Regions from separate parts of the Marinobacter sp. Hex_13 genome, predicted to be linked through region 1. Evidence: predicted binding sites of a transcription regulator. Region 1 holds the regulator's gene; each other region holds the start of a gene.
What was found. Region 1 encodes FliA, which starts transcription of late flagellar genes. Its sites were predicted from a motif close to CTAAAGTTTNNNNNNNNNNNGCCGNTAA; they were not measured.
Positions count from the first base shown of each region.

Region 2: a site for FliA is predicted at 2,177-2,204, ahead of AXW11_RS11490 (methyl-accepting chemotaxis protein). Genes of this name have one in related genera too.
Region 3: a site for FliA is predicted at 2,145-2,172, ahead of AXW11_RS02190 (methyl-accepting chemotaxis protein). Genes of this name have one in related genera too.

Region 1 covers NZ_LSMM01000049.1:98,336-101,615, reverse strand. The annotation lists gene AXW11_RS13005 (chemotaxis protein CheA) at 1-22, opposite strand, end outside; gene AXW11_RS13000 (protein phosphatase CheZ) at 40-828, opposite strand; gene cheY (chemotaxis response regulator CheY) at 850-1,233, opposite strand; gene AXW11_RS12990 (RNA polymerase sigma factor FliA) at 1,410-2,141, opposite strand; gene AXW11_RS12985 (MinD/ParA family protein) at 2,172-2,984, opposite strand; gene flhF (flagellar biosynthesis GTPase FlhF) at 3,031-3,280, opposite strand, start outside.
Region 2 covers NZ_LSMM01000043.1:42,768-46,047, forward strand. The annotation lists gene AXW11_RS11485 (TRAP transporter substrate-binding protein) at 1-236, opposite strand, end outside; gene AXW11_RS11490 (methyl-accepting chemotaxis protein) at 340-2,016, opposite strand; gene AXW11_RS11495 (CHAD domain-containing protein) at 2,284-3,280, shown strand, end outside.
Region 3 covers NZ_LSMM01000002.1:183,858-187,137, reverse strand. The annotation lists gene AXW11_RS02195 (DUF4870 family protein) at 1-327, opposite strand, end outside; gene AXW11_RS02190 (methyl-accepting chemotaxis protein) at 393-2,033, opposite strand; gene AXW11_RS02185 (PhoX family protein) at 2,268-3,280, opposite strand, start outside.

The DNA.
Region 1 (3,280 bases):
CTTCATCGGCATCAAGCGCCATGCGTTACCCTCTCTTACTCAGAAACCGAGACTGGACAGAAGATCATCAACATCGTCCTGTCCCGATACTACGTCTTCGCGTTCTTCGGCCTTGATCTGTGGACCAACACCCTGTTCCGCCGATATCTTTTCCCGCTCTTCCAGTTCATGCACGGTGCCGGTCATCTGGTCCACATGACTCGCCATCACTACAAGGCTCAACAGATGCTCTTCCACCTCTTTAACCAGAGTGGTGACCTTTTGGATCACCTGCCCAGTGAGGTCCTGGAAATCCTGGGCCAGGAGAATTTCCGACAAGTTGTCGTACATCGCCCCGGCATCGGTATTCAGGGTCACGAAAAACGTGTCGATACGGGCATAGAGCTCACGAAATTCAGCCGGCGCCATCTCGCGGCGACGCAGTTTCTGCCACTGGTCTCTCAGCTCGGCGGCTTCGTCGCGGAGGGCGCTGGCCTTGGGCATAGCCTCCTCAACCAGATCCATGGTCCGATTGGCCGCTTTACCGGTCATCTGAACCACGTACTCAAGGCGATCCGACGCATCGGTCATCTTCGACAGAGCTTCTGACTGTTCGGCGTTACGGGGATCGATCTGGAAATTGCGGATCGCCTCGTGGAGGCTGCGGGTCAAGCGGCCGACTTCCCGATACAGGCTCTGGTCCCTCACCTCGCTCAATTCATTGATCAGCGTCATCGCGCGGCCATAGTCCCCGGCGTTGACCTGTTCAACCAACTCGGCCGCCTGGCTGCGGAGTTTCTCCGTGACCTCCGGGTCGAGCCCCTGTGGGTCTTTTTTTCTATTGCTCATGGGAGCCGTCCGACCTCTGAATTACTGGATGCGTTCGAAGATCTTCTCAATCTTCTCCTTGAGTACGGCTGCCGTGAAGGGCTTGACCACGTAGCCGTTCACACCGGCCTGCGCAGCAGCGACAATCTGGTCGCGCTTCGCCTCGGCGGTCACCATGAGCACAGGCAGGGTTTTCAGGCTGTCATCGGCACGGACTTCCTTGAGCAGATCGAGTCCGGACATCCCTGGCATATTCCAGTCAGTTACCAGAAAATCGTATTTGCCGCTCCTGAGCATAGGCAGTGCTGTATTGCCGTCGTCTGCTTCGTCAGTGTTGGTAAAACCGAGATCGCGAAGCAGGTTCTTAATGATCCGTCGCATTGTGGAGAAGTCATCCACAATCAGGATTTTCATGTTCTTGTCCAATGGGACCTCCAGTTAAAAACGCCCGGAATTCGTTTTTGGCTTCCGGCTCACAGTCTAGCAGGCCGGTAGTTTAACCGCTTATTGTGTGGCCTTTGAGCCGGTTGTAAAGCACCGGTTACCAAAAGGCTACAGTAAAGAATGCCTGGTAACGCCGTTCAATGGGACTGGCGGCCTGTTCAGCTCTGCCAACCAGTAAGACGCCCCCGCAGACGGAGCGCGGCCTGGCTGTGAATCTGGCTGACCCGGCTTTCACTGACACCCAACACAGCACCAATTTCCTTCAGGTTCAATTCTTCCTGATAGTAAAGGCTGAGCACCAGCTTTTCTCGCTCGGGCAGGTCACCAATCGCAGCTGCCAGGCTCTTCCGGAAGTTGTCAGACGCCAAGCCATCCAACGGGTTATCACTGTCCTCTGTTTCTTCTATCGGCAGCTCGCCGGATTCATTGAGCTCATCCAGGCTAAAAAGTCGGCCACTGTTAGCATCGCTCAGGGAGGAATAGTATTCGTCGAGGTCCAGCCCCAGCTCCTCGGCTACTTCCGAGTCTTGAGCTTCCCGACCCAGGCGGTCCTCGACAGCCTTGATGGCTTTGGCAATGCGGCGGGAGTTCCTGTGGACGGATCGAGGTACCCAGTCACCTTTGCGAATTTCATCTACCATGGCTCCGCGAATCCGGATCCCGGCGTATGTCTCAAAGGTAGCCCCCTTGTCGGAACTGTATCGCTGTGCAGCTTCCAACAAGCCAATCATGCCTGCCTGCATAAGGTCATCCAGTTGGACAGATGCCGGCAGCCGCGCCATGAGGTGAAGCGCTATTTTTTTGACCAGCGGGGCCTGCTCCTCAACGAGCTGGGAAGGTCCTCGTGTACCCGTCCGGTTGTAGGTTCCAAGTTCTTTCGCCAATGTCATGTATCCGGCTATTCAGTGACAGGATCAAAATCAGACTTCGACGAGCCGCTCCACAAAGAATTCCAGATGTCCCCGGGGCGATGATGGCAGCGGCCAGCTATCCACTTTCTCCGCGAGGCTCTTGATCGCCAACGATGCTTTTGCCCGCGGATAGGCGTCCAGCACGGCACGCTGGCGCTGTACCGCTTTTTTTACGGCCTCGTCATACGGCACCATACCCACATATTGTAGTGCCACATCAAGAAAGCGCTCGGTAACCCGGGTCAGTTTTTCAAACAGATGGCGACCTTCCTGCTCATTCCTGACCTGATTGGCCAGTATACGGAAGCGGTTGGTGCCGTAATCCCGGTTCATAAGCTTTATAAGGGCGTAGGCATCGGTGATAGAGGTAGGTTCATCACAGACAACCAGTAATAGTTCCTGTGAGGCTCGGAGGAAACTGACCACCGATTCGGAAATACCCGCAGCGGTATCAACGATCAGCACATCGATCTGGTCACCCAGTTCGCTGAACGCGTTGATCAGGCCAGCGTGCTCCAGATTGGAAAGCTGGGTCATGCGTTGGGTACCTGAGGACGCGGGCACGATTTTGATGCCACCGGGGCCGTTGACCAACACATCCCGAAGGTCACATTCCCCGGCGATGACGTCCTGGATATTACGATTGGCGGTAATACCAAGCAGAACGTCAATGTTGGCAAGGCCCAGGTCGGCATCGAGCAGCACCACCCGGCGTCCCATTTGTGCTAGGGCGATGCCAAGGTTCACTGATACGTTGCTCTTGCCAACGCCCCCTTTCCCGCCGGAAACGGCAATCACCTGTACCGGATGTGGTTTGCTCATACTGACTCTGATCTCTTGCCGCGTTTAACCGCAGGCTGTGTTGTTTTTAAACAGCGACTGCCTGTTGCTGCTGGAGTTTCTTCAGCCTCTCCACGGCCAACCGCACCAGCGGAATGGACTCAGCGTGGTGCAGGTCTTCCGGGATTTTCTGCCCGTCGGTGTAATACGCCACCGGCAATCCCGTTTCCATGACGAATCCCAGCGATTCACCCAGGGTCAGTGCTTCATCGATTTTGGTCATCACACAACCCGTAAGATTTGCCATCTTATAGCAATGCCAAACGGATTTCATGATG
Region 2 (3,280 bases), on a different contig from region 1:
AAAATACCGAATGGCGCCTTGTGCTTGTTGGATGAGTCAATGCGGAACTGCAGGCGGCCGCCCGACATCTTCTCAGCCATCGAGGCCATGTGGCGCGTTGTTTCACCCAGAATCGGAGAGTTGGGCCCCCAGGTTTCTGCGAGGCGAAGCGTATAGGTTTCCTGGGCCGACAGCGACGCGCTTGCCAGCGCGAACACCAATGCCAGGACGGTCATGAAAGATTTGCGAATAGTCATAGCGAGGTCAGGTTCCGTTTTTTGTAGTGGTCGGATCAGATCGCCCACATCATAGCTTGCTGGCCGGCTGACGCCAATCGTCGACCGACCAGAAGCAACGGTTCTATACCTTGAACTGGCCTACCAGCTCACGCAGACTCTCACCAAGCCGCGCCAACTCGTGGCTCGCCTCGTTGGTCTGGTTCACACCAGTATCGCTACGCTGCGCCGCGTCCACGATGCGCACCACGTTCTGGTTGATTTCCTCGGCCACCTGGCTTTGCTGTTCCGCCGCGGTGGCAATCTGGGTCACCTGATCATGAATATGGCCCACAGACTTCTCAATGGTGCGCAGGGCGTCAGTGGCGTGGTTAATGCGCTCAACCGTTTCGCTGGAGCGTTGGCGGGACGCATCCATCCGCTCCACCGCTGCGCGGGACTCGGTCACGAAGCCGTCAATCATACCGCGAATCTGATCAGCGGATTCCGCACTGCGTTTGGCCAGCTGGCGGACTTCATCGGCAACCACCGAGAAACCACGGCCATGCTCACCGGCCCGGGCGGCCTCAATGGCTGCGTTGAGGGCCAGCAGGTTGGTCTGGTCAGTGACGGCGTGGATGACGTCCAGCACCTGGGTAATCTCGTCGGTTTTCTCAGCCAGATTACTGATACGGCCAGAGCTGGACTCAATCTCCTCCGACAACTGATTGACGGACGCCTGTGCGTTGGCAATGGTCTCGCCGCCATCCCGTGCAAGCCTGTCGGCGTCAGAGGCGGCGCTTTCCACCGAGTTGGCATTGCCGGAAATCTGCTGGATCGTGGCCGCCATCTCATTAATGGCGGAGGCAATCTGATCGGTTTCCGAACCCTGCTCCTGTACCGACGCACGGGTTTCATTGGCAACACGGCTGAGCTCTTCCGCGGCCGAGGCAACCTGGTCAGTGGTCGCGCCGACATCGCGGATGGTGTCCTGGATTTTCACCACGAAGGCGTTGAAGCGACGCCCAAGCTCGGCGAGTTCGTCGTTTCCTTCGTCCGGCAGACGGTGGCGGAGGTCGCCCTCACCCTCGGCGATGTCCTTCATCATGGCAATAACGGTGTTCAGCGGCTTCGTTACCGTACGGCCGACAAACATGCCGATGAGCAGTGCGATAATCACCACAACCACCGTAACCAGAACGATAAAACCGAGGGTTTCGGCTATCTCCGCTTCAATATCCGCGCGAGCGGCAGAAACAACCCGGTCAATGTCAGTGACATAAACGCCAGTGCCAATCATCCAGTCCCAATCTGGAATAATCGTTGAATAAGACACCTTTGGTTCTACCTCGCCTGACTCTGGATTGGGCCAGTCGTAACCGAAAAAACCACCATCCTCGGCCGCATTGAACAGTGACCGAACCAGTTTCTGCACGTCTGGATTGGTTGTGGGGCCTTCGCGAGAAGGGTCGGGGGCGTAGGCCAGATTTTCCAGGTCGCGAGCATATGCGAAAACATAGTTTCCGCCCTCGTACCTGATTGAACGCAGACGCTTCCGTGCTTCCTCCTTCGCTTCGCGATCCGAAAGATCCGGATTGTTCTTGGCGTTCAAAACCAGAGAGCGCGCAGTATCCACAAGGTTCTTTACACCTTCCTTTCGTGCCTCAAGCAAACTTGCTTCAAGGCGCTCAAGCTCAGCCTCACCACCGCTTTTGATCTGGGCGACCGTAATCCAGGCAAGGGTTGCCGCCGTTATTACTACCGGGATCAGAACGCCCAGCAGAAGACGGGAACGAATGCGTAACCGGCTCAGCAATGTCATCAAGAAGTTCTCCGTATGAGATCAAATGTTCAGCGTAATTATCCACAACCGGGCACCCAGGGTGTGTTCCAGTTTGTAATACCGGTGTGTGCGACTTCGGGGTGTAAAGCTGCGACACTGCCACAACTCATTCATGCATTTGCTTTTATTGTTAAAAGTCTTAACGGCCGGTAGCGGATGGACTTGAACCAGCGTTAGACTAAAGGTCTAGCCCCAAACGTCCGATTCATCAAACCTGGCCCAATAAAACCAGTTTCAGGGGCACGGATGAAACACCTCTATTTGATTCGCCACGCCAAATCCAGCTGGGCCGATGATGGCCTTCGTGATCACCAGCGCCCCCTCAACAACCGGGGCCTGAAACAGCTTGCCCCCATGGGCAGGGCAATCCGTGCGGACGGGGCGTTCGATGGAACGGTCTACTGCAGCAATGCCACCCGCGCGCAACAAACCCTGGAAGGCCTGATCCCGAGCAACCATCAACACGCCGTCAAACTGGCGCCTGTTCTATACACGTTTAACCATGAGGTCGTGCTCGACTGGCTGCGCGACCGGAACGAAGACAGCATTACCCTGATTGGCCACAACCCTGCGCTGGAGGATCTGGCAGGCTTACTGCTGAAGCACGCACCCGACACCTTCCCCACGTGCAGCTACATGCACATCACCCTGCCCATAGAGCACTGGCGCGAGATCGGCAAGAACAGGGGCCGGCTTGAACGGTTCCTGACGCCCAAAGACGTCAGCTATGAGCAGTTTCATCGCAAACGGACGAAAATCCGTATCGACGAGCACTCTCCGCTGGCATGGCACATCCCGGAATCGCTGTTACACCAGTATCAACGCATCAGGGATCTGGAACCGGGCGTATTGCAGGGGTACGACGACGAGTTTCTGCATCAGTACCGTATTGCCATTCGCCGCAGCCGGGCCATCGCCGAAGCAGTTGTCGACATCAGTGGTGACAGCGATTTACGCAAGGCCGTCAAGAGTCTGAAACGGCATGGCCAAGCCACCAGCCGGCTCAGAGACCTTCACGTGTTACTGGGTGACCTGGCGCAATGGCCACTGGAGGAAGATACCCGGTTGGCCCTGGTGAGCTCCGGCGCCCGCAGCTATTTTGCCAACCTGGCAGACATTGAACACCAGGAGCTGACCAAACGCCTGAGCAGCGGCCAATACCGCAAAGACATGGATGAGTGGTACCAGCTTATCACCTCCCGCCACTTGAAGAAGATAACCCGGAAACTGGCTATCGAAGACA
Region 3 (3,280 bases), on a different contig from region 1:
TTTCACAATGCGGTAGATGATCCAGATGGAGATACCCAGCAACACAAACCAGCCAACGATCAGTGGCGTCGTCACAATGCCAATCACCGTCCATAACAGCCCGATCCAGAAGGTTCGTATCTGCCAACGGAAATGAGGCTCTATCCAGGTGCTCTTTACGTCATCGAGCTTGACGTAATTGATGATCACACCCACCAGGCCGGTAATGCCACCGACAAAGAACGACAGCGCCTGCAGGATATAAACCAGCACCGCCAGGTTGCGGCCTGGCTCTTCACGTCGTGCTATGGGGTCTGCATTGGCGGGGATGTATTCGTGCTCGGACAAGTCACTCTCCTCTGGCTCCACACCCGCAGTGTATCACAGCAACAGGAGCCGGAAACCGCCAGAACTTAGCGGTTGTCCGGTTTGTAACCCAGGCGGAAGCCACCCCAGTGCTTGCCATTCACGTAGATCGGCACTGACAGGTCATGCATAACCTCTCCGGTATCCCGGCGGTAGGTCTGTAGCAGCATATTCTGGGTATGGCTGCCACACCGAGCACCGGTGCGGTCGTTAAACAGCCGTTTGCTGCGACTCTTTACCAGATCCACTTTCGGGTCGCCCGTTGGCGCATGGGCGAAATCACGGTTGTGGGTCGGCACATAGCCATCCGGCGCGGCGGCAATCGCGAAGACCATCGACGGGTGGGCCCCTTTCACCGCTTCCTGAACGGTGGGCAGTTGCTGATCGGTGAACCGATCAAAGCTGCTGGAATACTTCTGTGGATCGGTCTTGGGAATGGGAGTTCTTTGCTTATCAAACAGGGCGCTTTCTGCCAGTTGCCCATCGCGAACCGCTTTTTCAAAGAGCTTTCCAATCCGGTCCGCACCCTGCCGGGCCTGGTCGTAGAAGAAGCGGTGATAGCTTTCATCGCTGTTCAACGCAAATGCCGCGTTGGCCTCTTCCGCCAGTTCCATCAGTGTCGCTGCCTGCTGGGCAAGCGACGCAACGCTGGTATCGCTCTCGGTAATCTGATCCCGAACCGTTTCAATGGCCGACGATACCTGCTGCAGGCTCTGCTCGTTGTTCTGGTCAATCTCGGCAATGCGCGCCACCTGCTGCTGCACACGGTCAGACTGATCACGAATCTGATCAAGGCGCTCGCCAACGCTTTCAACTGACTCCAGGCCGGATTCAACGCTCTTGGCCAGGTCCTCGATCCGCGAAACAATCAGGGAGGTATCGGAACGTATTTCCTGCAGCGTTTCGGCCACCTCACCTGTTGCCTGCGCGGTTCGCCCGGCCAATTGTCTGACCTCGTCGGCAACCACCGCAAAGCCCCGCCCCTGGTCGCCGGCACGAGCGGCTTCAATTGCCGCGTTCAAGGCCAGCAGGTTGGTTTGTTCCGCGATGCTCTGAATGGTGGTGGTGACACCCTGGATCTTGTTGGATTTCTCGTTCAGTTCCTGAATTAACCTGAGGTTCTCGCTGGACTGCTCGTGCACGGCTCGCACGCTATTGATGGCAGAGGTCAGCGCATCACGGCCCTCAACGCTCACCTGACGGTTCTGCAGAGCCATGGTCGCAGCATCGGTGGCCTGCTGGGCGGATTCACGCACACTCTCGGTAATCTGACCCGCGTACTCCGCCATCTGTGCAGTTTCACTGACCTGTCGATCCAGGCGGTTTTTTAGTTGGTCGGCCGCGTGGGACACCTGGGCCGCAGAAATGGCACTTTTATCGGCACTGCCGGACAGGGTTTCCACCAGTGCCCGCCCTGCTTTGGCGTCCGCAAGGAGGCTTGCACACTGTTTGCCCAGCGGACTATCCGCTGGCAGCTTACCGGCGTTGAGCTGCTTGATGGAACGTTCAACCGGTTCCAGAACGCGTAACACCAGATACGCGGTGGCGACGGCCAGGCCAATAACCACGCCCGCCACCAGCGACGCGCTATCCAACCCTATCAACGGCGCCACCAGGAAAGCCCCAAAGGCGACGACAACGGCGACTGACACCCCCACAACCAGAACAGGCCGACTGAGCAAACCCATATCCACCTCTTTATTTTCATTATTAGTGAATGCATCTTTTTTGACGATTACTCGTGAGAGTAAAGAATTGACCTTTACTTATAACTGCTACTTTAGTTGACCAATACTGGTTTTACGGCAGATCGATGAAAAACTGAAACAAAAAAGCCGTAACGCCGGAGACGTCCTGTTGGAAGAATCCGGCGTTACGGCTGGCTCTTGTCGGTGTGCGCCCGTGGCGCCTCTATCAGGCGATCAGGCGCCGATCACACCGCCATCGTCCTTCGTTACGATAACAGTGGCGTCGCGGGGACGGGACTCGGCCGCGTTCGGCCAGTTACCATCCGGGTGCTGGATGTTCACGAACATGGTCTTAACGTCCGGTGTGCTGACAACGCCAGTTACTTCACAACCTTGGGGCCCGACGAAGAAGCGCTTGATTTCACGTGTCTCCGGATTGGCGGCCAGCATCATGTTGTTGAAGTACGGGTCAGCATCAGAGCCATCGGTCTGGATCCACAGCCGGCCATTGTAGTCAAACCAGAGGCCATCCGGGCTGTTGAAAATATTATCATCGTTCAGGGAGACGACGGCCTCACCATCGACAACAGTTTCCGTACCCTGCTCGCCGGCGAAGACAAAGATATCCCAGTCAAAGCTGGTAGCCGTGTGATCGCTACCTTCTTCAGTCCAGCGAATGATGTGGCCGGTGGCATTGGGAGAGTTCGGGTTGGCGGCGTTGACGTCGTCGAACCCTGGCTGGCCCCGGTTCGAGTTGTTTGTCAGGGTGAAATAGACCTCGCCAGAGTTGGGATCAACGGCACCCCACTCCGGGCGGTCCATCGTCGTAGCACCGGCAATATCGGCTGCGAGGCGGGTATTCAGCAGAACATCAGCCTGGTTCTCAAAACCGTCGAACTGGATATCGCCGACCATGCCGCCTTCAGCCGCAGCAACCTTGCCGGCGAAATCCGCGTCGTCCAGATCCAGCGCCAGCCAGTCACCAGAGCCATCCTCGTTGAAGCGGGCAACGTACAGGGTACCCTCATCCAACAGGTAGCCACCGGCCGTCGCGGCGTAGTAGGGCTGAGACGACACAAACTTGTAGATGTACTCGAAACGGGAATCGTCACCGGAGTAACACACCACCGGCTCACCTTCCTTCGCCGGCGCAAAGATGACGCCCTCGTGACCAAAGCGTCCCAACGCAGTGCGTTTCTGGGGCTTGCTTTCCGGCGTAAACGGATCAATTTCAACCATGAAGCCGT